Regions from separate parts of the Peribacillus sp. ACCC06369 genome, predicted to be linked through region 1. Evidence: riboswitches for the same ligand, from Rfam matches in the RefSeq annotation. Region 1 holds a riboswitch; each other region holds the start of a gene.

Region 1 (7,704 bases):
GCGGACATCCACTTTTAAATGAGGTGTACTTTGTGCCCCGTCGACTACCATTACAGCATCGTGATCATGGGCAATTTTCGCGATTTCCTTCACAGGATTGATAACACCAAGTACATTCGAAACCTGCATGATGGAAACGATTTTCGTTGCATCCGTAATTGTAGCCCTCACATCATCAAGGGAAATCGTTCCATCCTCTTGAAGTGGAATGTACTTCAGTACCGCGCCTTTTTCTTTGGCAAGCTGTTGCCACGGAATGATATTACTATGATGCTCCATGTAAGAGATGACGATTTCGTCACCCTCTTTAACATTTGCTCCACCGTAACTTTTTGCTACTGTATTCAAAGAAGTAGTCGTACCTCTGGTAAAGATGATCTCTTCAGTAGAAGAAGCATTAATGAATTTACGCACCTTTTCACGTGCACCTTCATACGCATCCGTAGCTTTTGTTCCTAGTGTATGCACCCCGCGGTGAACATTCGAGTTGTATCCGCGGTAATATTGCTCAATCGCTTCAATCACTGCAGCCGGTTTTTGAGAGGTTGCAGCACTATCTAAATAAACTAATGGCTGACCATTGACTTCTTGATCTAATATTGGAAAAAGCTTACGAATTTCGTATGGGTTCATTACTGTACTTTCCTTTCAATGACCGCTACTAATTGTTTTTTTACTCCCTCAATAGGAAGTTGGTTAACAACAGGGGCCAAGAATCCGTGAATGACAAGTCTTTCCGCTTCTTGCTTTGTTATACCACGGCTCATTAAATAATAAAGTTGAAGCGGGTCAACACGTCCGACAGAAGCGGCATGACCAGCCGTTACATCATCTTCATCAATTAAAAGGATTGGATTGGCATCTCCGCGTGCTTTTTCACTTAACATCAGTACGCGTGATTCTTGTTCGGCATTGGATTTTGTCGCACCATACTCTATTTTTCCAATTCCATTGAAAATCGTGGATGCACTTTCCTTCACAACACCATGCTTAAGGATATACCCCTCAGAACGCTTACCATAATGAATGATGGCAGTCGTGAAGTTTTGCTTTTGCTCCCCGCGGCCAACTACAACGGATTTAGTATCCCCATGTGAGCCATCGCCCATTAAATATGTTGTGTTATCCGAAATCGTATTACCGTCATTCATAAGACCTAGCGCCCATTCGATATGTGCGTCACGGCCTGCCACTCCACGGCGGTTAACATATGTCGTAAATCCTTTTGAAAGGGTGTCGACCGCTCCGTATTCCACTTTTGCGTTTGCATTCGCAATTACTTCGGTTACGATATTGGCGATACCTTCGCTAGATTCAACGTTTGAGAAATAGTTCTCCACATACGTTACCGAGCTGTTATCTTCCGCTACGATCAATACATGGTTGAAAAGTGTAGTATCTGGATTATCCAACAGGAATACCGATTGAAGCGGTTCTTTGATTTCTACATTTTTCGGAACATACAGGAATGCTCCCCCATTGACTAATGCAGCATGCAACGCTGTTAAACGATGTTCATCTATTTTAACGCCGTCTTTCATGAAATATTTTTGCACGAGCTCAGAATGGTCACGGGCTGCTGTGAAAATATCCGTAAAGATGACGCCTTGTTCTTTAACATTAGCTGACAGATTGATATATGCCGGCGTATTGTTGCGTTGAATGTATAAGTTCCCATTTTCTTCAATGATGGATTTGATTTCTTCCGGAAGCTCCTCTAAAGAGGCAAAAGCTTCACTTTCAACCGCGTGGGTTTTGAAGGAAGTAAAATTCCATTTGTCGATTTTCGTTTTATCCGGCTTTGGCATCGGGAGCTTTTCAAATTCAGAAAACGCTTGAATCCGAAGCTCGGAAAGCCAAGCTGGCTCATTATTTTTAGTTGAATAGGAGCTTATATCCTCTTGTTCAAACGGTAATTTCGTTTCTGTAGTCATTGCAAATCCTCCTACTTACGCTTCTTCGCCAACAGTTTCGTCTTCAATGCCCAATTCTTGTTTGATCCAATCATAACCTTCCGCTTCCAAGCGGGCAGCAAGTTCAGGACCGCCTGATTTAACGACACGTCCTTGCATCATTACATGTACATAATCAGGAGTGATGTAATTTAATAGACGTTGGTAGTGAGTGATGATCAAGCATCCAAAGTCTTCTCCGCGCATTTCGTTGATTCCTTTTGAAACGACTTTAAGTGCATCGATATCAAGACCTGAATCAATCTCATCCAAAATTGCAATTTTAGGTTGGATCATCATTAATTGAAGGATCTCGTTACGTTTTTTCTCTCCGCCGGAGAAACCTTCATTCAGATAGCGTTGCGCCATATCTTCATCCATTTCAAGGAATTCCATTTTTTGATCCATTTGACGGATGAACTTCATCAATGAAATTTCATCGCCTTCTTCACGGCGTGCATTAATGGAAGAACGTAGGAAGTCAGCGTTTGTAACACCACTGATTTCACTTGGATATTGCATAGCTAGGAATAGGCCTGCACGAGCGCGCTCGTCGACTTCCATTTCCAATACGTCTTCACCATCGAATGTGATGCTTCCGCTTGTTACTTCATATTTAGGGTGACCCATGATCGCTGATGATAAAGTGGATTTACCAGTTCCATTTGGTCCCATGATCGCATGGATTTCCCCACCTTTAACTTCAAGGTTTACCCCTTTTAAAATCTCTTTGCCTTCAATTGATACGTGAAGATCTTTAACCGTTAATGTAGAAGCTGACATAATAATACCTCCGTGAACTAATTCCTATTTTATTACCAGAAAGTAAAGATTACTTTCTCGACTATAAATTTACGTAAAACCATTCTCATTTTATTCTCATTCCAATTTTATAACAAATCCAATTTGGAATCAACTAATATAGAAAGGTGTTTCCACTTCTTACATGTTAAAAACCTGTCCTATTCTTACCATACTAACAGATATAGCCTATTTACAGCATATTAAGCCTTATTTTAGCTTTTGTTAAAATTATCTTATTATTCGGCAAACCTTCGTTCTTATTAATATATGTCCGAAAGAGTTTATCGGATGGTATGAACGTTCCGCTTTGAAAATAAAAAAATCGGGCTGTAAGGCATTATGTAAGTTCATCCAATAAGGAAACCCTTATTTTCTGGACCACTTACCATTTTACCTCTACAGACCGATCTTTTAAAGAACTCTTTTATATACTTAGCCGTGAATTTTGCGTTGCAGGTCCAGGACCATTTTGTTGCACTTTTCATGTTCCCTATCTCGTTCTTTCTCAACCTCGATACGGAGGTCTAAGTTTCTACTGTACTCACTGTAGCCAATCCCATGTGAAGACTGCATCGCCTTTTCCATTTCGCTTGTTACATTTAAATCCAGAGTATTGATAGTGAACCATCCTTTCAAATTTGTGTATCATTTTATTACCTTCAATCATTCTCTACCCTTTTACTATCATATATAAACATGAAAAAACGACCTGAATTACATCAGGTCGTCATTGTTGAATTATTTATCCGCCGGTACAACTGCACCTTTGTATTCTTTAAGGATGAAATCTTGAATTTCTTTAGAATGCAATACTTCTACAAGCGCTTTGATTGCTTCTTTGTTTTCGTCACCTTTGTTTACAGCGATGACATTCACGTATGGTGATTCAGAATCTTCAATGGCGATTGAATCTTCAATCGGATTCAAACCTGCATCGATCGCATAGTTGGAGTTGATCAAAACAGCATCGCCTTCGCCGCTCTCATAAATTTTAGGAAGCAGAGCCGCTTCATAATCAGAATCGAATTTAAGGTTTTTCTTATTTTCAACGATGTCTTTAGTTGTAGCTGTCGTTTTATCGATTCCCTCTTTCAAAGTGATCAGGCCATTCTTTTCCAAAAGGGATAAAGCACGCCCATGATCAGCGACAGAGCTGCTTAAAATGATCGTTGCCCCATCAGGAAGTTTTTCGATGGTTTTATATTTTTGTGAGTATAGAGCTATTGGCTCGATATGGATTCCGCCTGCATTAACGAAATCATATCCGTTTTCTTTAATTTGTGATTCTAAATAAGGAATGTGCTGAAAATAGTTAGCATCCAATTCCTTATCGTTTAAAGCCTTATTTGGTAACACATAGTCCTGGAATGTTTCGATTTCCAATTCGATTCCTTTTTCTTCAAGAAGCGGCTTAGCTTCCTCAAGGATTTCAGCATGCGGAACATTGGATGCCCCTACAACTAATTTCTTCGATTCTTTTTCCGTTTCACTGCCGCCTTTATCCTTTTCACTTCCACAAGCAGCTAAAGCGATGGATAACACTAAAATCAATGCAAATCCTAAAAACTTTTTCATCCTTTTCATCTCCCTTTATCTTTTATCCAATTTAGATGTAATCACATCTCCAATAATTTGAATTATGAAGACGATAATTAGAATAACGATAGTCGCTACAAGCGTAACGTCATTTTGATTTCTTTGATAGCCCTCCAGATAGGCAAGATTACCAAGTCCGCCTGCGCCAATGACCCCGGCCATTGCGGTATATCCAACCAATGCAATCGATGTTACCGTAATCCCGGAAATAAGGGCAGGCATCGACTCCGGAAGAAGGACCTTCCAAATGATCGTGCTCGTTTTTGCCCCCATCGATTTAGCGGCTTCAATTACACCTTTATCGATTTCACGGAGGCCGATTTCAACCATACGTGCATAAAATGGTGCCGCACCGATAATAAGTGCCGGCAGTGCAGCGTTCTCTCCAATCATGGAACCGACAAGCGCTTTAGTGAAAGGAATGAGCAGCACGATCAAAATAAGAAATGGAATGGATCGGAATATATTAACCACAGCACTGATGACCGCGTTGATTGCCCGGTTTTCCCACATATTCCCCTTCCCTGTCAAGAACAGGATTAATCCTAATAATATGCCTATAAAAAAGGTTGCCACTACAGAGATACTTGTCATATAAAGCGTTTCTTTCGTTGCTTCAATAATGTCTTCCCAATCAACATTCGGCAATAATTCTTCAAGCATGAGTAATCACCTCCACGCCTACCTGCTGTGCTTTAATGAATTCGATTGCGCGGAGCATTTCATCCTCTTTGCCATCAAGATGGATAAACAACGTTCCATATGAACCGCTTCTGGTTTGCGATATTTTACCTTGAACGATATTGACATCCAACTCGAAGTTACGTACGAGCTTAGTGATCAACGGGCTTTCTGCATGATCACCTACAAAAGTCAATTGAATCACTTTGCCTGCAGGAAAGCGTTCGAGCAGATGGTCCATCGTTTCTTTCGTTTCTTCTGGTTCCGTCACCTGTTGCACGAAACGCTTCGTCATTTGTTCTTTAGGATTCTTGAAAACATCCAGGACAGGTCCCTGTTCAACAACTTGCCCGCTTTCCATCACAGCCACACGATGACAGATTTTACGTATTACATGCATTTCATGTGTTATCAAGACAATCGTCAACCCAAGACGCTGATTGATGTCAACAAGCAATTCGAGTATAGAGTCGGTAGTCTGTGGATCCAAGGCAGAAGTCGCTTCATCACACAGCAGCACTTTAGGATCATTCGCTAGAGCCCTGGCTATTCCCACCCGTTGCTTTTGCCCTCCGCTTAATTGCGAAGGATAGGCCTTTTCTCTGCCTTCCAGTCCGACTAACTTGATCAATTCGTTCACACGTTTGGTGCGTTCAAATTTTGAAACTCCTGCAATTTCCAACGGGAAGGATATATTTTCCTGAACGGTCCTGGACCATAATAGATTGAAATGTTGGAAAATCATGCTGATTTCTTGACGGGCCTTACGAAGCTGAGCACCTTTAATTTTTGAAATTTCCTTCTCAGCCACCACAACGGATCCTTCTGTCGGTGTTTCCAATCCATTGAGCATCCTGATCAAAGTACTTTTCCCCGCTCCACTATAACCAATAATACCGAAAATCTCGCCTTTATTTATTTCAACATTCACATTATTTACAGCCTTGATCGTCTCACTGCTTCCTTTTCCTGTTCGGAACAGCTTACTGACTTTTGTCAATGTAATCATTAATCCTCACCTCTTTTATCCAATAAAACCTATGAACTTAGTTAATTTCTCTACATTATTATCTGTTTCCCCTACCAATTTTGCAGTTCATGCAAAGGTTTTTCCTACTGAAATAGAAAAAACCTTTCTGCATGAGCAGAAAGGCAGGTGAAGAAACAGGCCTTCCTCTCATCTTCCAAAGTGATTAAACTTTGTGTGAATTGGCACCTTTCCAAGGAAATCTCCTTGTCGGTTGCCGGGTTTCATCGGGCACATCCCTCCACCTCTCTTGATAAGAGCTAATATATAGAATATTTGTACATCATTAAGTTCTTTAGTATGTTGAAATTTTATCATAGATAAAAAAGGAGCGCAATGTATAATATTTCTAGTTTAAGAATGCCCAGGACTTTTTGCTTAAACCGTTTTAGAAGTCAAGGAGACGATATTCGTCGCTTTTTCAATTGCCTGCTCCAAATCTTCTATTAAATCCTCTACATTTTCAATCCCAATGGATAAACGGACTTGATCAGCACGCACACCCGCTTTCGCCAGACCTGCATCATTCAATTGCTGATGGGTCGTACTGGCAGGGTGGATGATCAAACTCTTCGCATCCCCTACATTCGCTACATGGGACCATAATTCCACCGAATTGATAAGTTTCGCCCCGGCTTCGCGGTCTCCCTTAATTCCAAAAGTCACAACGGATCCTGCTCCCTTGGGCAAATATTTATCCGCAAGGGCTTTATCGGGATGATCCTCATTAGAAGGATGCGAAACCCAAGTCACGGCCAGGTGATTTTTCAAATATTGAAGTACAGACTTCGTGTTCGAAAGATGCTCTTTCATCCTTACATGCAGCGTTTCAAGTCCAAGCGTAAACTGGAATGCGCTTTGGGCACTTAGCGCAGGGCCTAAATCACGAAGTAACTGCACTCGGGCTTTCGTTATAAAAGCGGCTGGTCCAACTGCCTCGGCGTATACCAGACCGTCGTAACTTGGATCAGGCTCCGTAAAGCCAGGGTAGTTTGGCGAGTTCCAATCGAACTTCCCTCCATCCACGATGACACCGCCTAAAGTGGTTCCATTTCCCAGAAGCCATTTTGTAGCGGAATGGATGACAATATCCGCTCCAAAATCAATTGGTCTGCATAGATACGGTGTAGCGAAGGTATTATCAATGATTAAAGGTATCCCGGCATTGTGGGCAATGTCAGCTACCGCTTCGATATCAAGGACCCTCAAACTTGGATTTCCGATTGTTTCGGCAAATATGGCTTTAGTTCTTGGCGTTATCGCCCTTTTGAAATTTTCAGGGTCATCAGGAGAAACGAACTTCACTTTAATCCCATATTTCGGAAGAGTGTTTTCAAAAAGATTATACGTACCGCCATATAAAGTGGAGGCTGAAACGATCTCATCCCCTGCACCGGCAATATTCAGGATTGACAGTGAGATGGCAGCCATTCCGCTTGCTGTTGCCAATCCGCCGATACCGCCTTCCAATAAGGCCATTCTTTCCTCAAAAACGCTGACCGTGGGATTATGTAGTCGTGTATATATATAGCCATTCTCCTTTAAGCCAAATAAATTCGCTGCATGGTCAGTGTCTTTGAACAAGTATGCATTGCTTTGGTAGATAGGGACTGCACGTGCACCTGTTTCATCAGCTTGCAGACC
Region 2 (7,704 bases), 3.8 Mb from region 1:
GCGAGAGCGAAATTACCAGGGACAGCTGATAGGTCAACACTGTCTGTTGCGCGGGGCAATTGAGCGGATTCCAATGGCTTGAATTGGATGTTTTTTGGATTTTCCGTTACATCCTTTTCAGATATTTTTAAAGGGTCGACATCTGGGTCAACCTCAATCAATTTTTCATCCACCAGCACTTTAAGTGCACGTGCAAGGTTAACCGGATCATTTGGCAATGCAAGGGATGTACCGTCTTTAATTTCTTTCAACGATTTATATTTGTTCGAGTATATGCCCATTGGTGCTGTTGGAACTATGATAAGGTCGGAAAGCGTTAGATCATTTTCTTTAGCGAAGTTATCCATGTACACTTTATGCTGGAATAGGTTGGCGTCGATCGAGTTGTTGCCAAGCGACTTATTCGGCTGGATATAGTCGGTGAACTCTACGATCTCTATTTTGTAACCGAGATCTTCCAGACCTGGCTGGATTGCTTCTTTAACCATATCGGCGTATGGCCCGGTAGTCGCCCCGATCTTCAATTCTTTTTTGTCTTCAGTTTTTGGGGATGCATCATCGCTTCCGCAAGCTGCCAAGCCAAGGGCAAGTGCACAGACTGATAATAACGAAGCTATCTTCTTCATTTGAAATTCCTCCTGAAATATATGTATTGAATCATTGGAAAAATGACTGATTCTATCGTTTGTTAACTAAGTATGAGGCTTTGTCACCAACCATTTGAATGATTTGTACAAGGCAGATCAACACGACGATCGTCGTGATCATGACCGTGTTGTCATAACGGTAATAACCGTACCTGATGGCCAGGTCACCAATTCCCCCTCCGCCGATTGTCCCTGCCATTGCTGAGTAACCGATCAGTGAAATGGTCGTTAATGTCAGCCCCTGAATGATTCCCGGTTTTGCCTCCGGAAGAAGTACATCCTTGATGATCATCCATGGAGTGGCCCCCACGGCAATTGCAGCTTCAATCACTCCTTTGTCTATTTCACGTAATGCCGATTCCACGATCCTTGCAAAAAAAGGTATCGCGGATACGGACAGGGAAACAGAAGCCGCTCTTGGCCCTATCGTCGATCCAGTAAGCAGTTCCGTTAAAGGAAGGAGGGCGACCAAGAGAATGATGAACGGGATTGAACGGACAATATTGACTGCGAAACCGAGTGATCGATTCACGACGCTATTTTCAAAGAATAAATTCCTGGTTGTCGTAAACAGCAATACTCCAAGTGGTAAACCTATCAGAAGGGCTACCGCAAGGGAAACGCCGACCATATAAATTGTTTCAAGAAAGGCTTTATTAAGATCAGGTAAAATATTGACGATGGAATCAAGAAATGACATGTTTTAACACCTCCACAGAATTGGAACGATTTTTTATATATTCCAATGCCGAATGAATTTCAGCGGCCTCACCGATTAACTCAATGATCAAGATGCCTAAAGGGACATCCTGAATATACTCAATTTTACCGTGCAGGATATTCCCCTTTACTGAATGGGATTGGAGAGCGTCGGAGAGAATCGATTCACCGGCGGTTTGCCCTTCGAATTGAATTTTAATAATCGTTCCTTTACTTTCTTCAATCAAATGTGAGGGAAGTTCGAAATCCAATACACTGCTGATGAATTGCTTCGTTAATTCCTGCTTTGGCTGTGAAAATATTTCATAAACGGAACCTTCTTCAATTACCCGCCCATCCTGCATGACGGCGACTCGGTGGCATAGTTCTTTGACCACTTCCATTTCATGTGTAATCAACACGATGGTGATCCCGAGCTCCCTGCTTATCTTTTTTAATAACTGTAAAATCGCTTTTGTTGTTGTTGGATCAAGGGCTGAAGTCGCTTCATCACATAACAGTACGGTGGGGTCATTTGCTAAGGCCCGGGCTATGCCGACCCGTTGCTTCTGTCCACCGCTAAGCTGTGCCGGATAGACATCTTTTTTATCACTGAGACCTACGATTTCCAGCAATTCCAATACACGTAACCTGATGGCGTCCTTCGATTGATGCGCGGCCTTTAAGGCGAAAGCGACATTTTCATAAACGGTTTTTGAACTGACCAAGGAAAAGTGTTGAAATATCATTCCGATTTTTTGACGTTGTTTACGAAGCTCTTTACTTGATAAAGAGGTTAAATCAATGCCGTCAATGATGATATTTCCAGCTGTCGGACGTTCAAGCAAATTCAAGCAGCGGAGTAATGAGCTTTTTCCAGCTCCGCTGTAGCCGACAATTCCATACACTTCGCCTTTTTGAATGGTTAAAGATACGTTATCCACTCCGATAACTCGGTTTTTCTTCGTGATGTATTCCTTTCGGACTGAACGGATTTCAATCATGATCCTTCCCCCTTAAACATGAAAAACTGCCTCTATCATTCAGAAAGAGGCAGCGAAATTATATCTCGTCTTATCTTTCAGAATGCAAACATTCTGCAGGAAGTGGCACCGTTCCCGAAGGGCGGTTGCCGGACATCACAGGGCCTGATCCCTCCGTCACTCTTGATAAGTAAATTATTATTTTAGAATATTTCAAGTTTTATAATATAATCTATAATATTTGTAAAATTCCACAATGTCAATCGTTTCTGTGATTTGGTGATAGTTTTTTTTCGATAATGTTCCGTGCGGTTCATTAAAACCATTCCTGTCAAAAGGGCTCTTAGTCAATAATCCGTCTTTTACATCCAGATATTCCATTATTTCCTTGTCAAAAGGGTAAAGAGGTAATACATTTATTATAATAAAGTGAAAAAGGGAGAAAAAACTATTTTTGTACAATGATGGGGTGAAAATGGATGATAGAGATTAAGACGGTAAATGATGTGGTTTGTGTGCACGGGACTCCTGACGGTATCAAGTCGGGGATGAGTGTCTATGTTTTTTTAACGGATGGGCTATTGATAGATACTGGCGCACAGATTTTATTGGAAGGACTTGTTTCATTCTATGAGTCCGCAGACTTCGATGCAGTTGCCCTTACGCACTATCATGAAGACCATACGGGAGGCGCTGCCTGGATAAAGGAACATAAAAAGGTTCCGATATTCATTCATCCGATGTCGGTTGATGCTTGTGCGAAGGATGCTGAATATCCTGAATATCGTAAAATGTTTTGGGGAAAAAGAGACGCCTTTAAGGCTGAGCCGCTAGGCAAGGCCATTCATTCCCGCACCCAAACGTGGGAGCCGATTTTTACCCCTGGTCATGCGAAGGACCATATGGTGTATGTGAATCACAGCACTGGCATGCTCTTTTCAGGAGACCTTTTCGTAACACCAAAAACAAAGCTTATCTTACGGGAAGAGTCTGTCCCGATCATCATCGATTCCATAAAAAAATTACTCCGATATGACTTTGGGGAAGTGTTTTGCTGCCATGCTGGACATGTGCCTGACGGAAAGGAAATGTTTCGAAAAAAACTCGATTATTTGGAAAACCTCCAAGGTGAAATTTTACGCTTACATGATCAAGGGCATACAGTCCATGAAATCCAGCAAGTCGTTTTACCGAATCGCTATCCCCTTATCGAGATATCTGAACATGAATGGGATTCAGAGCATATCATAACTTCGATATTATACGAAAATGTTTTGAATGCCAGGGAGAATGGAACTATTTGAATATTAACAATAGATATTGAAAGGACGAGCTCTGATATTAATGCTTTTAGCATAATACCAAATGCCTACGGGGGATAGAATGCGGGAATTGGAAAAGGCAAGAAGACAGCATGTTGTAATATTTAGTTTGCAATCAAACAACTTCCATCCGGGAAGTTGTTTTTTTATGGAGGGGGGTGCTTTACATAAAAAAACATTTGATAGTGGGGAATATGACGCATGAACTAAAGTTCACTTTTTTTAAGTGGAGCTCCCCAAAAAGGGAGCCCACGAGTGTTTATTTATTGATATTGGGATCTGTTTCATCATAAAAATCATGTGCTTCCTCGATGTTCTGAAGGTTAGCGACTTCATACACATTTCCGCCTGCCATTCCTTCATTGATTATTCGATCGATATCGAGGAAAACGGAATCCTTGCCATCATATTCGGTATCCTTCAAAAATGTCATTTTTTCTTTATCCAAAATAAATCCCTCCTAGCCTTTTCTTTAGTTTAGGCAAAGGAGGGATTTTTATTCCGTTCAGGGGGTTAATGAATGAAAAAGGGGAAAGGGCTCATTCATATACATGGTAGACCATTAAGTCATGGATCATGCTTTTGAGTTGGGTTTCATCTGTTTCGGAAGGTGGGTTGGCTGTCCATTCGATGGAACCATCTTTATGGTATAAGGCTTTGATTGCCTCCTTTTTGAAATAAAATGAAATTTTCCATCCTGGCAGATTCTTATGCAGTGGTGCCCACTGAAAATGGGTGATCATATGTATAACCTCCATATATGCTGTCTTTCATATCATTATAATGTAAAACGGCAGCTGGAGGTGTCATTTTATTGTCAGGTTGGAAAAAGTCAATTCAATGAAAAGATTTTTTAAATGCAAAAGCCGGTTAGCTTCAATTTCCTCTTCATCGAACTGCATGGGTTTTGAGTTCACTTCGTATATGAAGAGCGAACCCGATTCATCTTCGCCTACATCAATGGAAAATTCTCCGAGAAACCCGATTTTTTTCGAAAGAGTCTCACCGCATTTTTGGGCGATATTCGCTAATTTTTGATTCAAGCTTCTTGATTGCAGGTCTTGATAAGGAAAAAGCTTACCCCCTCGGGGAGTGTGGGTGGTGATTTCCTGAGTTTGTGACATCCTTACTGCTTTGCCGGTCACTTTATAAAAACCTTTTTCATAATGGACGAGAATTCGGTAATCGTAACGATGACCAAAAATTTTTTTCGGTATGATCGCCTGTTGAGCAAGGTAGCTTCTTTTTAATAAATCCCTTTTTTTTGTTTCCCAGAATGAAGTGAAATCCGGAAAGGACTCACTATGCTTTAGGCTATTGAACAAAAGTGTCTCATCAGGATTTTTGATGATGGTATAAATGCCCTTCCCTTGGCTTCCTTTGCATGGTTTAAGGTAAATATGCCTGTGGGTTTCGAGGAAAGCATCCAAGCAATCGCTGTTCCGCAGGATCATGGTGGGGGGGAGGTGAGTGGTGAGGGCCCCGTCTTCCGTTAATGCTTCGAACATTACATATTTATCTATAAAACAAGGGTTGAAAAGGTTCATTCGATATTCTTTAAAGTGGTTGATGAGACGCTGGAATTCTTCTGAAGCCTCATAGCCCCTCGATGGGATACGGTTATAGATGATGTCAGGGAGGGGCATCTTACACTCGATCCATTTGTTTGAAGTGGAGGAAAAAACATACCCTCTCAACGACTCGGAATGCAGGGCATTTCCTGTGAAAGCATAAGTCAAAATCCCGTGTTCCAATAAATATAAGGATAGGTCCCGAAAAAGGGTCAGGTTTCCACCCAAACCTGATTCCTTTTTGGGATTGGAAACAGTCAGTATTCCGACGACAAGCATCCGGTTACCTGGAAATATGGTGATAGGAATTAGGGGGTGATTCGAATGGTCCTTTTTATAGCTGATCTCCTCTTTGGCAGACCCGGCGAAAAGATCCGCATTCTCATGAGTGTGGTGCCAATTTTCAGTGCGGATATCGTAAAAAATGTTCATCGCGGCACACTGATTGATTTCGTAATCGTCTGTTCCGTAAGGTAAATGGCATAATCAAGGCTGAGCTTTCTGGTCAGCAGTTCGAAATCCTTGAGTTTTGGATGGGAGAAGATGGAACGTCCAGGTTTGGAATTGGCTTCAAACATCCAAACCTGCCCTTTTTTATCCAATCCAAAATCAAATCCTATTTCTGCAATGATGCCGTCCAAGTTCTTTTCTATACTGTCACTTAGAATCAGTGCGGCTTCCGATAGCTTTCGTTCGACTTCTTTCGCTTCATCGTCATCTCCAAACAATTCGGCGACCGTTTTGATGACACCCCCGCTTTTAATATGGGTCGTGACGCTACCGGCACCAGCGATTTTTGCTGCAATCGCGGACACCTGCCATTTTCCATTACTGTCCTTGTTCGTATGGACCCGGAAATCCACTGGACGTTTTTCAGATCGAATTAATGGGATGCCCTGCTGCACGATAAGGTTCTCAAGCGGCCGGTCGTGAAAAATATGTTTAACAATGGCTTCCAAAGTGGAAAACTTTTGCAGTTTATTTTCTTTTGCTTCATTTGTATAGCGGCAATAGTAAACATCCTCATGCTTATCATAAAGAATTTGGTGAATCCCTAGACCGAGGCTGCCGTGAATGGGCTTTATATAAACTTGACGGTAATGGGAAAGAAGGGTTTCCACCACGGACATGGATTGAAATGGATACGTTTCCGGCAAATAAGGCAGTGCCCGCTCATCTGCGCATAACCTTTCATTTACATCCCATTTATTGAAAAAACCAGGATTATACCATGGAATGGTATATTCTTTTTGAAATTTCTGCTTCACTTCTTTGGGTCCATCGCGGTTTTCCGTCAACCGGTTTGGGAGACGGTCATAGATGACATTAGGAAAAGGAAATTCATTAATGTGCCAGTCATCGTTATCAAACACATAACCTTTGATTGTCTCCTCATCCCAATTGATTACATTCTCTCCAAAAACAAAGGGGATACAGCCTGTGGTCCTGCTAAGCGAAAGGAGCTTTGCGAAAAATTCCGTTCTCTCCCCTAATGGTTTGTTTGAAAGGCCGGTGAATCCTGAGGAAAAGATTCCGACAAGCGGTCCGATATGGATGCTCTTGCCGTATATGAATAAATGAAGGGGAATATCGGTATGATCGAATATAAGCGATTCCGCAAGACTTTCCGATAGGACGATTGATTGATTGACGGCCGGGTTTTGTTTGACGATGGCAGGACATGAATGTCGTCCGAAATAAATTAATTCAATCTCTGCCAAATCTCCAAGCTCTGAAGGATAGTAGAGAACATTGCCAGGGATAGCGGCAATTTCGGCAGGATAAGTCTTTCTCACTTTCTATTCACCTGCTTTCTGAAGATGTTCGGCTAAATACTGGCTATATTGAAACGGTGCGCGATGAATATCTTTCATTGTCTCCGGCTGAAGTGCCTGAATGATTTTCCTTCCGGGCTTCGAGTTAATATCCATTATCCATATTTGGCCTTTTTTATCGATGCCTAGATCAATCCCCAACTCGAATAACCTTTCAAAGACAGCTTCGGTTTTTACGGGCAGGGTGCGAAGGATATGCTGAATCTTTTGTTCGACAGCATTCGAAAACGTTTCCGGGTTCCTTTTGTTGAAAGTATCCAATGAAATGGCTTCCCCGCCTGTGGCAAGATTTGAGGTAATTCCATCCTTTTGTCCCGTACGAATTCCGCGTCCCCGTTCCATCCATTGATTCTTCTCGTTTTTTTGAAGTAAGATCCGTAAATCGAATGGCTCGTTATTTTGGTTGCGAAGTTCCAAATATGGCTGGCAGAGGTAACGGTATCGATTTAATAAATGCTGCAGCCATTTGTTAAGCTGAGATTTGGAGGAGAATTGGCGGTCATATTTGGTGCCCTTTTTCGTCATGGAAACCAAGGTCCCGTCTTCGGTTTTTGAAAGAAGATAGATTCCTGTACCACCTTCACCGAATTCAGGTTTGATGATGATTTTATCCAGGCGTTCCAAATGACCGGTAATATCTTCAGGTG
Region 3 (7,704 bases), 4.5 Mb from region 1:
TGCCCAATCGATGGATCCGGATTATTTTTCAACTGTCCTTGGTTCGCTATACACACTGGACCAGGATCGTTTCGAAAAAGTGACGGTTGCACTTTGGAAAAATTATAAATATACGGATTCTTATTTTGAATGGCTAAGAGTGATTAATAACTTGATAGATACCATCGAATTAAACCAAGGGGATGTATGGGATGAGCTTTCCGTCTATTATAGGGATGCATATGCAGGTCTATTAGAAGGAACGCACCTAATCAAAGATTTAAGCCCCGTCGTGCCAAGGTTGCTGGAAAACTGGCTGAAAATCGCAGATGGGGAGCTTTCGCTGTTTGCAGCGGCATCCGCGTTGTCCTGGAATGAAATCTTCCCGGATACGATTAATGCGCTTGTCATTCAGGATGCAGAAAGCCTGTTGGCAAAATCGCCTAAATTGGGAGGCGGACTGGAAGCGGGAGAGAAACTGTTCAATTCCATTATCCAATGGGCTGAAGAGAATGATTTAAGGGTTGGCAATAAGCTTAAATGGATGGTCGAAGGGCTTAAGGATACTAATAATTTCAATCTTCTTCTTGTGGGAAGTACAGGAAATGGCAAGACATCCTTCATTCAGTCAATTGTTGGCGAGAGCATTGCTGCCGAAGATCATTCATCCCTAGTCAGTGTCAAAGACGGGGATGATTTGGAAATCCTAGAGATTACAGATACAGATAGCAAAGTGGTCATGGAGCTGGCTGAATTGGATGAAACACGCCGTCAGCGCGGGACTATTGTCGATGTGACGATTATCAGTGACTACCTTAGAAATAATGGTCTGCGATTATTGGATACACCGGGGTTCAATGGGGAGAAAAGCGTGGAATCCGATTTCCAAGCCTATTTACATGGCAGTGATGGCCTGATGTTCGTTCTTGATGCCCGGGCGCCTTTCACCGGCAGTGAACGAGATCTATTATTGGAAATTCAAATGATGGCTCCGAAACTGCCTATCCATTTCTTATTGAATAAAATGGATACGATATATAGTGATCAAGTCGCAGTCCGGATGGAAGACGAAACATGGGATAAAGTGAATGCATATTTTCCGAATGCAAAAGTATTCGCTTTCTCCAAACTTTATGACAGCAAGCAGCAGTTGAAGGACCTTTCAGCATTCCTTCAATCGAATTATCAAGATGATAATTGGAAAGAAAGAAGATCTGAAAAAATCCTAGCGTTCATTCGTAAAACTTTATCTTATCTGTTAGAAAAACGGGCAGCCAATGAACGGAAATGCGAGCATTCCATCTCTTGGAATGAACAGATGGAGGTTAAACTGAATGGTGCGGTCAATCAACTGGCTGATTTGGAAAAAGAAAAAAGTGAAAATATCATAAGGTCTTATAGTTCGCTTAAGGATGAAGTGAAAAATCAGCTTTCATCTAAAATTCCTGAATTGCTGAGGGATTGCTCTAAATCGTTAACGGAAAGCAGTGATTTCAGTCAGGTCCATGTACAGTTAAACCAGGAAATGAATGAGCGGATTCAAGCATTCATTTCTGACAAGATCATGCCTCAATATTACCGTTCTCTTCAAGATTGGATTGCCAGTTCCCAAATGGAGTTCTCACAAAGCCAGCAGTTTATGGATGAAATGAGTGCCGGGTTCAATGAATTATACAAAGAAGAACGGATCACGCTGGCAGGTGACTTTAGGGTATTGGATGACTGGCGCCGTGATGCCGACCGGATGACAAGCAGTATCCGCATCGAAAACGTTAATATCCTTTTGCGCAGAACTCCATCACAATTGCTGCTTAAAGGAGCAGGGAAGCTGTTTGGGGCGATACCGCAAAATAAAGCCAATATGTACAATCGTTATAAGAAATACCTGGAAAGTGAAGATTACCTAGATGTTGCCGAAATGATCACGGAACGTTTCCTTACCCAATTTGGATTGTTTGAAAAATCTTTGGATCGGGACATCTCACTTTTCTATCGCAGTTCCTTTGCGTTACTTCAAAAAACGATAGAGCAAACGCAGACAGAAATCAAAGACTACCAGGCTGCATTGGAGCATATGAAAGAAAATCCGGAAGTTTACCGTGACCCGATCACTTTGTTCGAAGTGAAATTACGTCAGTTGGAGAGACTTGAAAAAATCGAGAAAAAGCGTCTAGCCCAGCTGCAAAGAAAATGAAAAATAACGGGGAACATTTCAAATATTCGAAAAACTATTGACTTTACGACTATATCCCTATAAAGTGATAATTACGAAAAACGTAACACAATATATTCTCTTATCAAGAGTGGCGGAGGGACTGGCCCTAAGATGCCCAGCAACCGTTCCATTAGGAATTGGTGCTAAATCCTGCAAAACAGAAATGTTTTGACAGATAAGAGAGGGATAAGTCTGCAGAACAGCTGATTAAACCTCTCTATATTAATAGAGAGGTTTTTGTTTTGGGACTTACACCAACTTAACTGATAAGACTAATAAGAAAATATGGAGGGGAACAAGATGAGAAGGTCTATTAAAGGGATATTCATTTCAGCCATCGCTTCGGCTTTGCTTTTAACGGGTTGCTCTACAGGGCAGAGTTCCACAGAATCGAAGAAAGAAGAAAAAGTATCATTTGAAAATGTCCCGGAAAGATTTGCTAATGGGGAAGGAGCCAAAATCAAAGTGATCCGTAAAATTGGCGGTGATGATCATACGGCCCAATACTTAGCAGGAGCGAAGGAAGAAGGAGAAGCACTGGGGTTTCAAGTGGATACATATACAGCCAATGGTGATACGGCTAAATTTCATGATGCGATCGCACAGGCTTTGCAGGAAGATTATGACGGCTATATCATCTCCCATGGTGATGATGCAGCAACAGTGAATGACGTTCAAAAGTTGGTTGATGCAGGCAAAAGCGTTGTTACATTCGATTCAATAAGCGATCTAACTAAAATAGAAGGCGTAACATTAACATCACAGGATGATGAAGCGTTGGCAACACTGGCTCTTGATAAACTGATAGAAGAACAGAAAGGTGAAGCGGCAATTGCGTATCTTTGGGTGGATGGTTTCCCTCCAATGGTGAGAAGAAATGCTGTTTATCAGGAGAAATTAAAAGAAAACCCTGGAATTAAAGAAGTCGAAAGATTCGGAGTGGCGTCTGCAGATACTTCGGTTCAAACACAAAATGCTGTAGCCGCAATGCTGAATAAATACCCTAAAGGTAAATTGGATGCCATTTTCGCAACATGGGATGCCTTCGCTATCGGTGCCGCCCGGGCAATTAAAGAAGCGGGACGCGATGAAGTGAAGATATACGGAATTGATGTGTCGAATGCAGACCTTCAGGAAATTCAATCAGCTGGCAGCTCATGGTCCTACACGGCAGCAGTCGATCCCAAGTTGATCGGTGCAGTGAATATGAGGATATTGGCGAAAAAATTAGCGGGCGAAGAAACGCCGCAAACCTATGACTTAGAGGCTTCACTTATTTCACAAAAGGAAATCCAAGCTTCAAAAGAAGCGGTAAATATGGCAAATCTGTCTGGTATTGTCGAAGGATGGGGTGTATCAGCGGAATTTGAAGAAGATTGGATGAAAGTTTTGAAAGATCATTATAAAAAGTAAAAGGGGACACTCTCTTTCCAGTGAAGGGAGTGTCTGTTCAATAAGGGGGAATGGACATGGGCACGCAACTAGAAATGAAGAAAATCTCGATTGAATTTCCGGGGGTGAAGGCGCTTAGTGAAGTTGATTTTTCTGTACAATCAGGGAAAGCCCACGCATTGGTCGGTGCTAACGGAGCAGGGAAATCGACGTTAATGAAAGTTTTATCGGGAGCCCATGTTCATTATTCAGGTGACATATTCATTGATGGGGTGAAGCAGGATATCCGCTCACCAAAAGAGGCGCAGGAACAAGGCATTCAAATTGTTTATCAGGAAGTGGATACGGCCCTCATCCCTTATTTAACCGTTGGGGAAAATGTGATGTTGAATGATATTGTCCAAAACATGGGAAAAAAACAGATGGTCCAATGGAAAGAGCTGCACAATAAAGCCTCTTGTATTCTTGAAGATATGAAAATTCGTGTCCCTTCGAAAAAGCTGGTAAGAGACCTTACCTTGGCTGAAAAACAGATGGTCCTGATAGCAAGAGCCGTTTCGACAGAATGCAAATTCCTGATTCTCGACGAACCAACTGCTCCGTTAAGTCATACGGAGACGACAGAGCTTTTTCGAATTGTAAATGAATTGAAGCAAAAAGGCGTGGGAATCATTTTCATTTCACATCGTCTGCCCGAGATTTTTGAAATATGTGAGGAAATTACGGTCATGAGGAATGGGGAGCGTGTCACTTGTCGAAAAATGGAAGACATCACCCGTAACGAAGTGGTAGAGAATATGCTCGGGAAAACCATGGAGGAACAGTTCCCTGAAGTGAATTCTTCGATTGGCGACGTTATTCTTGAAGTGAAGGGATTGTCAGATGCAGAGAAAGTTAAAAATGTTAGTCTCCATATTAAAGCAGGAGAGATAATAGGCTTGGCGGGGTTGGTCGGGGCTGGGAAAACGGAGCTGTGTAAAACCCTTTTCGGTCATACTTCGATCACAGCGGGTGAGGTCATCCTGAATGGCCGAAAGCTTTCTTTGAAATCACCGCACCATGCAGTAAAAAGCGGCATGGCACTTGTACCTGAGGAACGCAGGAAAGAAGGGATCCTTGTTCAGGAATCGGTCGCGGCGAACTTGACTGCAGCCAGTATCGGCAAATTCTGCAGAACATTTGGTTTCGTGGATCGTAAGGCGGAAAAGGAAAAGGCGAAAGAAATGATCGCCAGTATCGGAATTAAAACTCCTTCCGGGGAAGTGAAAGTCGAAAACCTTTCAGGTGGTAACCAGCAAAAGGTTGCCATTGGAAAATGGCTTATTGCCGATGCGGATGTATACATATTCGATGAACCGACGAAAGGGGTCGATGTTGGAGCCAAGAAGGATATTTTCGAATTGATTGCTAAGCTTGCGAGGAATGGAAAAGCGATCATTTATGCCTCATCCGAGCTTTCCGAAATCATTGGCATTACCAAACGGACATATGTGTTATATGACGGGAGCACTGTCATCGAATTCGAAACGAACAAAACGAATGAAGAAGAACTACTATTCTATTCAACAGGAGGGAAATAGGATGAGCGTACCCATTCCTGTTACACAGACAGTGAAAGCAAAGAAAAAGGTGGAGCTATTCGACTTTTTCTATAAATACGGCACAATATTGACGATTATCATTCTGATTGGAATTTTTGCCGTGTCCAATCCATCTTTCATTCAAACTACTAATCTGATCAACATCCTGCGTTCCATTTCAATCGTGACCATCATTGCGATCGGCATTACGATATCCCTTACGGTGGATGGCTTCGACCTTTCCGTCGGTTCCGTCGCATCATTGGCCAATGCCATCGTCATATCAATGTTTGTCTGGTTTTCGCAGGATACATTTATCGCCATATTAGCTGCGATCGGTGCCTCACTTGTCGTAGGGGCTTTAAATTCGTTCATGATCGTTAAATTGAGAATTCCCGACATGCTGATGACATTGGCCACCATGTTCATTATCCAGGGAATTGCCCTAACCTATACAAAAGGGGCCACGGTTTCGCAAAATATGGTCATGCCCGATGGGACCTTCGCAACAGGTCTGATCAGCCCCCTTTTCGCCAAAATTGGCCAGGTACCATGGATAATCCTGATCATGGCAACCATTGTGATAGCGACCCATATCTTTTTGACTTATACGAAGCATGGTCGTTATATGTACATTATTGGCGGAAATAAGGAAGCGGCAAGACTTTCCGGGATATCGGTTAATAAATACAAAGTTCTTGCCTATCTGCTTTCGGCTCTATTAGCTGCAATTGGGGGGATTGTCCTTGCTTCAAGGGTCATGACATCGGAAATCAATTCAGGGTCCCCTTATTTAATGGATGCCGTTGCAGCAGCCTTCATTGGTTCCTCCGTTTTAGGAGCGGGAAAACCGAATGCCTTTGGAACCTTCGTCGGTGCAGTCCTGATCGGAATCCTTCAAAATGGGCTCATCATGATGTCAGTTCCGTATTATGCGATGGATATCGTCAAAGGAACAGTGCTGGCCCTTGCGCTCGCGGTAACCTATTACAAACAAAAACACTAAAGTGAATCCGTCACGTTAATATGACTATATGATAAGTTGCATGTGGATGATATAAGAGAATGGCAACTCGTGGTGAGTTTTAACGAAAGAATAAGAAGATAGGGGAAGAGGGTTCTTTTTAACCCTCTTTCCACACTAATTTCCAATATCCAAATTTTTAAAAAGTAATTACACTCACTATATTTTGTTTTTATAAATGACTTTGTTAACATCGTGTCTTACTGTTTTGTGACCCTCTTTAATTCCTTTCCCCATGGCAATAAGCATAACATCTAAATACCTATCAGAAATTTTTAAGGCTGACTTTAATTGTTCGGAATCATACCCGGACATTGTAATGGTTTCAAGACCTGCCTCGTTCGCCAATAAAACTAACGACATTGACGCCAGGCTTGCGTCTCTTATTAATTCAACCTTTAAATCTTCTTTTGATTTATTTAGATAATAATTGATTGCCGCGTTTGTTAGATAATCTCTTACTGATGCGTCAAAATAACCTTTTTGAAACTCATCCTCATGTATCATTATGATATTTTCTTTTTCAAATGCTTGATAATCACCTAATATAACAATCAGTACTGATGCTTCAATTACCTGTTGCTGATTAAAAGCAATGGGCAGTAACAAATTCTTTAAATATGGTTCATCTATAACCAGGTATCGTGTTGCTTGAATATTGTTTCCGTTAGGCGATTTACTGGCTCCTTCAATAAATGTCGCCAACGTTTCTGGACTAATTTTATAATGGGGATCATACTGCCTTACGGAACGTCTTTTTTCTATGATCTCTCTTACACTCATCCTGTTCACTCCCAATGTTATATTTGCTTCATAATCAGAGTATAATGGACCATGATGTAGTAGAAAATAACGCACAATAAAGTGGAATAGCCACCTTTATGTGCCTATTCAGGAGGAATGAGTAATGAAGAGTCTAAATACTGGAATAAATATTTTCATGAATACTGTAGGAGGAAAGTGGAAATGCTTAATCCTCTTTTTTCTGAGTCAAAAACCAATGAGGACGAAGGAGTTTTATATTCTAATACCGGCCATTACCCAGAAAGTCTTAACCGACCAATTAAAGCAGTTGGAAAGAGATGGGCTTGTCCGAAGAGAAGTATATAAAGTAGTACCACCAAAAGTGGAATACAGTTTAACTGAGTTGGGTCAATCCTTTGTACCTGTATTAAATACAATGTGTGAATGGGGCACTACATATGCAGCCGAACAAAACCTCGAAAGACAAGAACAAATCTGTCGTCATCATAAATAAGTAAGAACTGCCTCAACTAGGAGAATGGCTTTTTTTTTGACAAGATCAGTGATGGGAAGCAGGATTTATTCAAGCTCTCAGTATAATTGTAAGAAATACGTTATTAGAGGAAATGTTTTGAAGATGAACTTTTTGGCAGTCTCTCTAGAGATTGTATTAAACTAACAGGTGCTTTACTTTAAAGTAGTTGCTTTGCCCCGCTCTTTTTCTTATGGGTTTAAAGGTAACGGTTAGTTGCATAAGATTTTTTTTGCTT

What was found. A riboswitch is a leader RNA that binds a small molecule or an ion and turns the genes downstream of it on or off. The one in region 1 is predicted to bind S-adenosylmethionine.
Region 2: another riboswitch for S-adenosylmethionine. It lies ahead of QUF78_RS06415 (methionine ABC transporter ATP-binding protein); the one in region 1 lies ahead of QUF78_RS25390 (methionine ABC transporter ATP-binding protein).
Region 3: another riboswitch for S-adenosylmethionine. It lies ahead of QUF78_RS03270 (sugar ABC transporter substrate-binding protein); the one in region 1 lies ahead of QUF78_RS25390 (methionine ABC transporter ATP-binding protein).

What each region holds. Positions count from the first base shown of each region.
Region 1 is NZ_JAUCEN010000002.1:4,977,242-4,984,945, forward strand. It holds gene QUF78_RS25360 (cysteine desulfurase) at 1-633, opposite strand, end outside; gene sufD (Fe-S cluster assembly protein SufD) at 633-1,934, opposite strand; gene sufC (Fe-S cluster assembly ATPase SufC) at 1,950-2,735, opposite strand; gene QUF78_RS25375 (YuzK family famiily protein) at 3,189-3,392, opposite strand; gene QUF78_RS25380 (MetQ/NlpA family ABC transporter substrate-binding protein) at 3,495-4,331, opposite strand; gene QUF78_RS25385 (methionine ABC transporter permease) at 4,347-5,015, opposite strand; gene QUF78_RS25390 (methionine ABC transporter ATP-binding protein) at 5,008-6,042, opposite strand; SAM riboswitch class I at 6,208-6,320, opposite strand; gene QUF78_RS25395 (O-acetylhomoserine aminocarboxypropyltransferase/cysteine synthase family protein) at 6,439-7,704, opposite strand, start outside.
Region 2 is NZ_JAUCEN010000002.1:1,148,833-1,156,536, forward strand. It holds gene QUF78_RS06405 (MetQ/NlpA family ABC transporter substrate-binding protein) at 1-626, opposite strand, end outside; gene QUF78_RS06410 (methionine ABC transporter permease) at 679-1,347, opposite strand; gene QUF78_RS06415 (methionine ABC transporter ATP-binding protein) at 1,334-2,350, opposite strand; SAM riboswitch class I at 2,418-2,522, opposite strand; gene QUF78_RS06420 (MBL fold metallo-hydrolase) at 2,809-3,633, shown strand; gene QUF78_RS06425 (hypothetical protein) at 3,911-4,099, opposite strand; gene QUF78_RS06430 (YheE family protein) at 4,191-4,394, opposite strand; gene QUF78_RS06435 (YheC/YheD family endospore coat-associated protein) at 4,458-5,654, opposite strand; gene QUF78_RS06440 (YheC/YheD family endospore coat-associated protein) at 5,651-7,018, opposite strand; gene QUF78_RS06445 (YheC/YheD family endospore coat-associated protein) at 7,022-7,704, opposite strand, start outside.
Region 3 is NZ_JAUCEN010000002.1:513,147-520,850, forward strand. It holds gene QUF78_RS03265 (GTPase domain-containing protein) at 1-2,173, shown strand, start outside; SAM riboswitch class I at 2,271-2,376, shown strand; gene QUF78_RS03270 (sugar ABC transporter substrate-binding protein) at 2,495-3,607, shown strand; gene QUF78_RS03275 (sugar ABC transporter ATP-binding protein) at 3,664-5,166, shown strand; gene QUF78_RS03280 (ABC transporter permease) at 5,168-6,172, shown strand; gene QUF78_RS03285 (nitroreductase family protein) at 6,350-6,973, opposite strand; gene QUF78_RS03290 (winged helix-turn-helix transcriptional regulator) at 7,098-7,448, shown strand.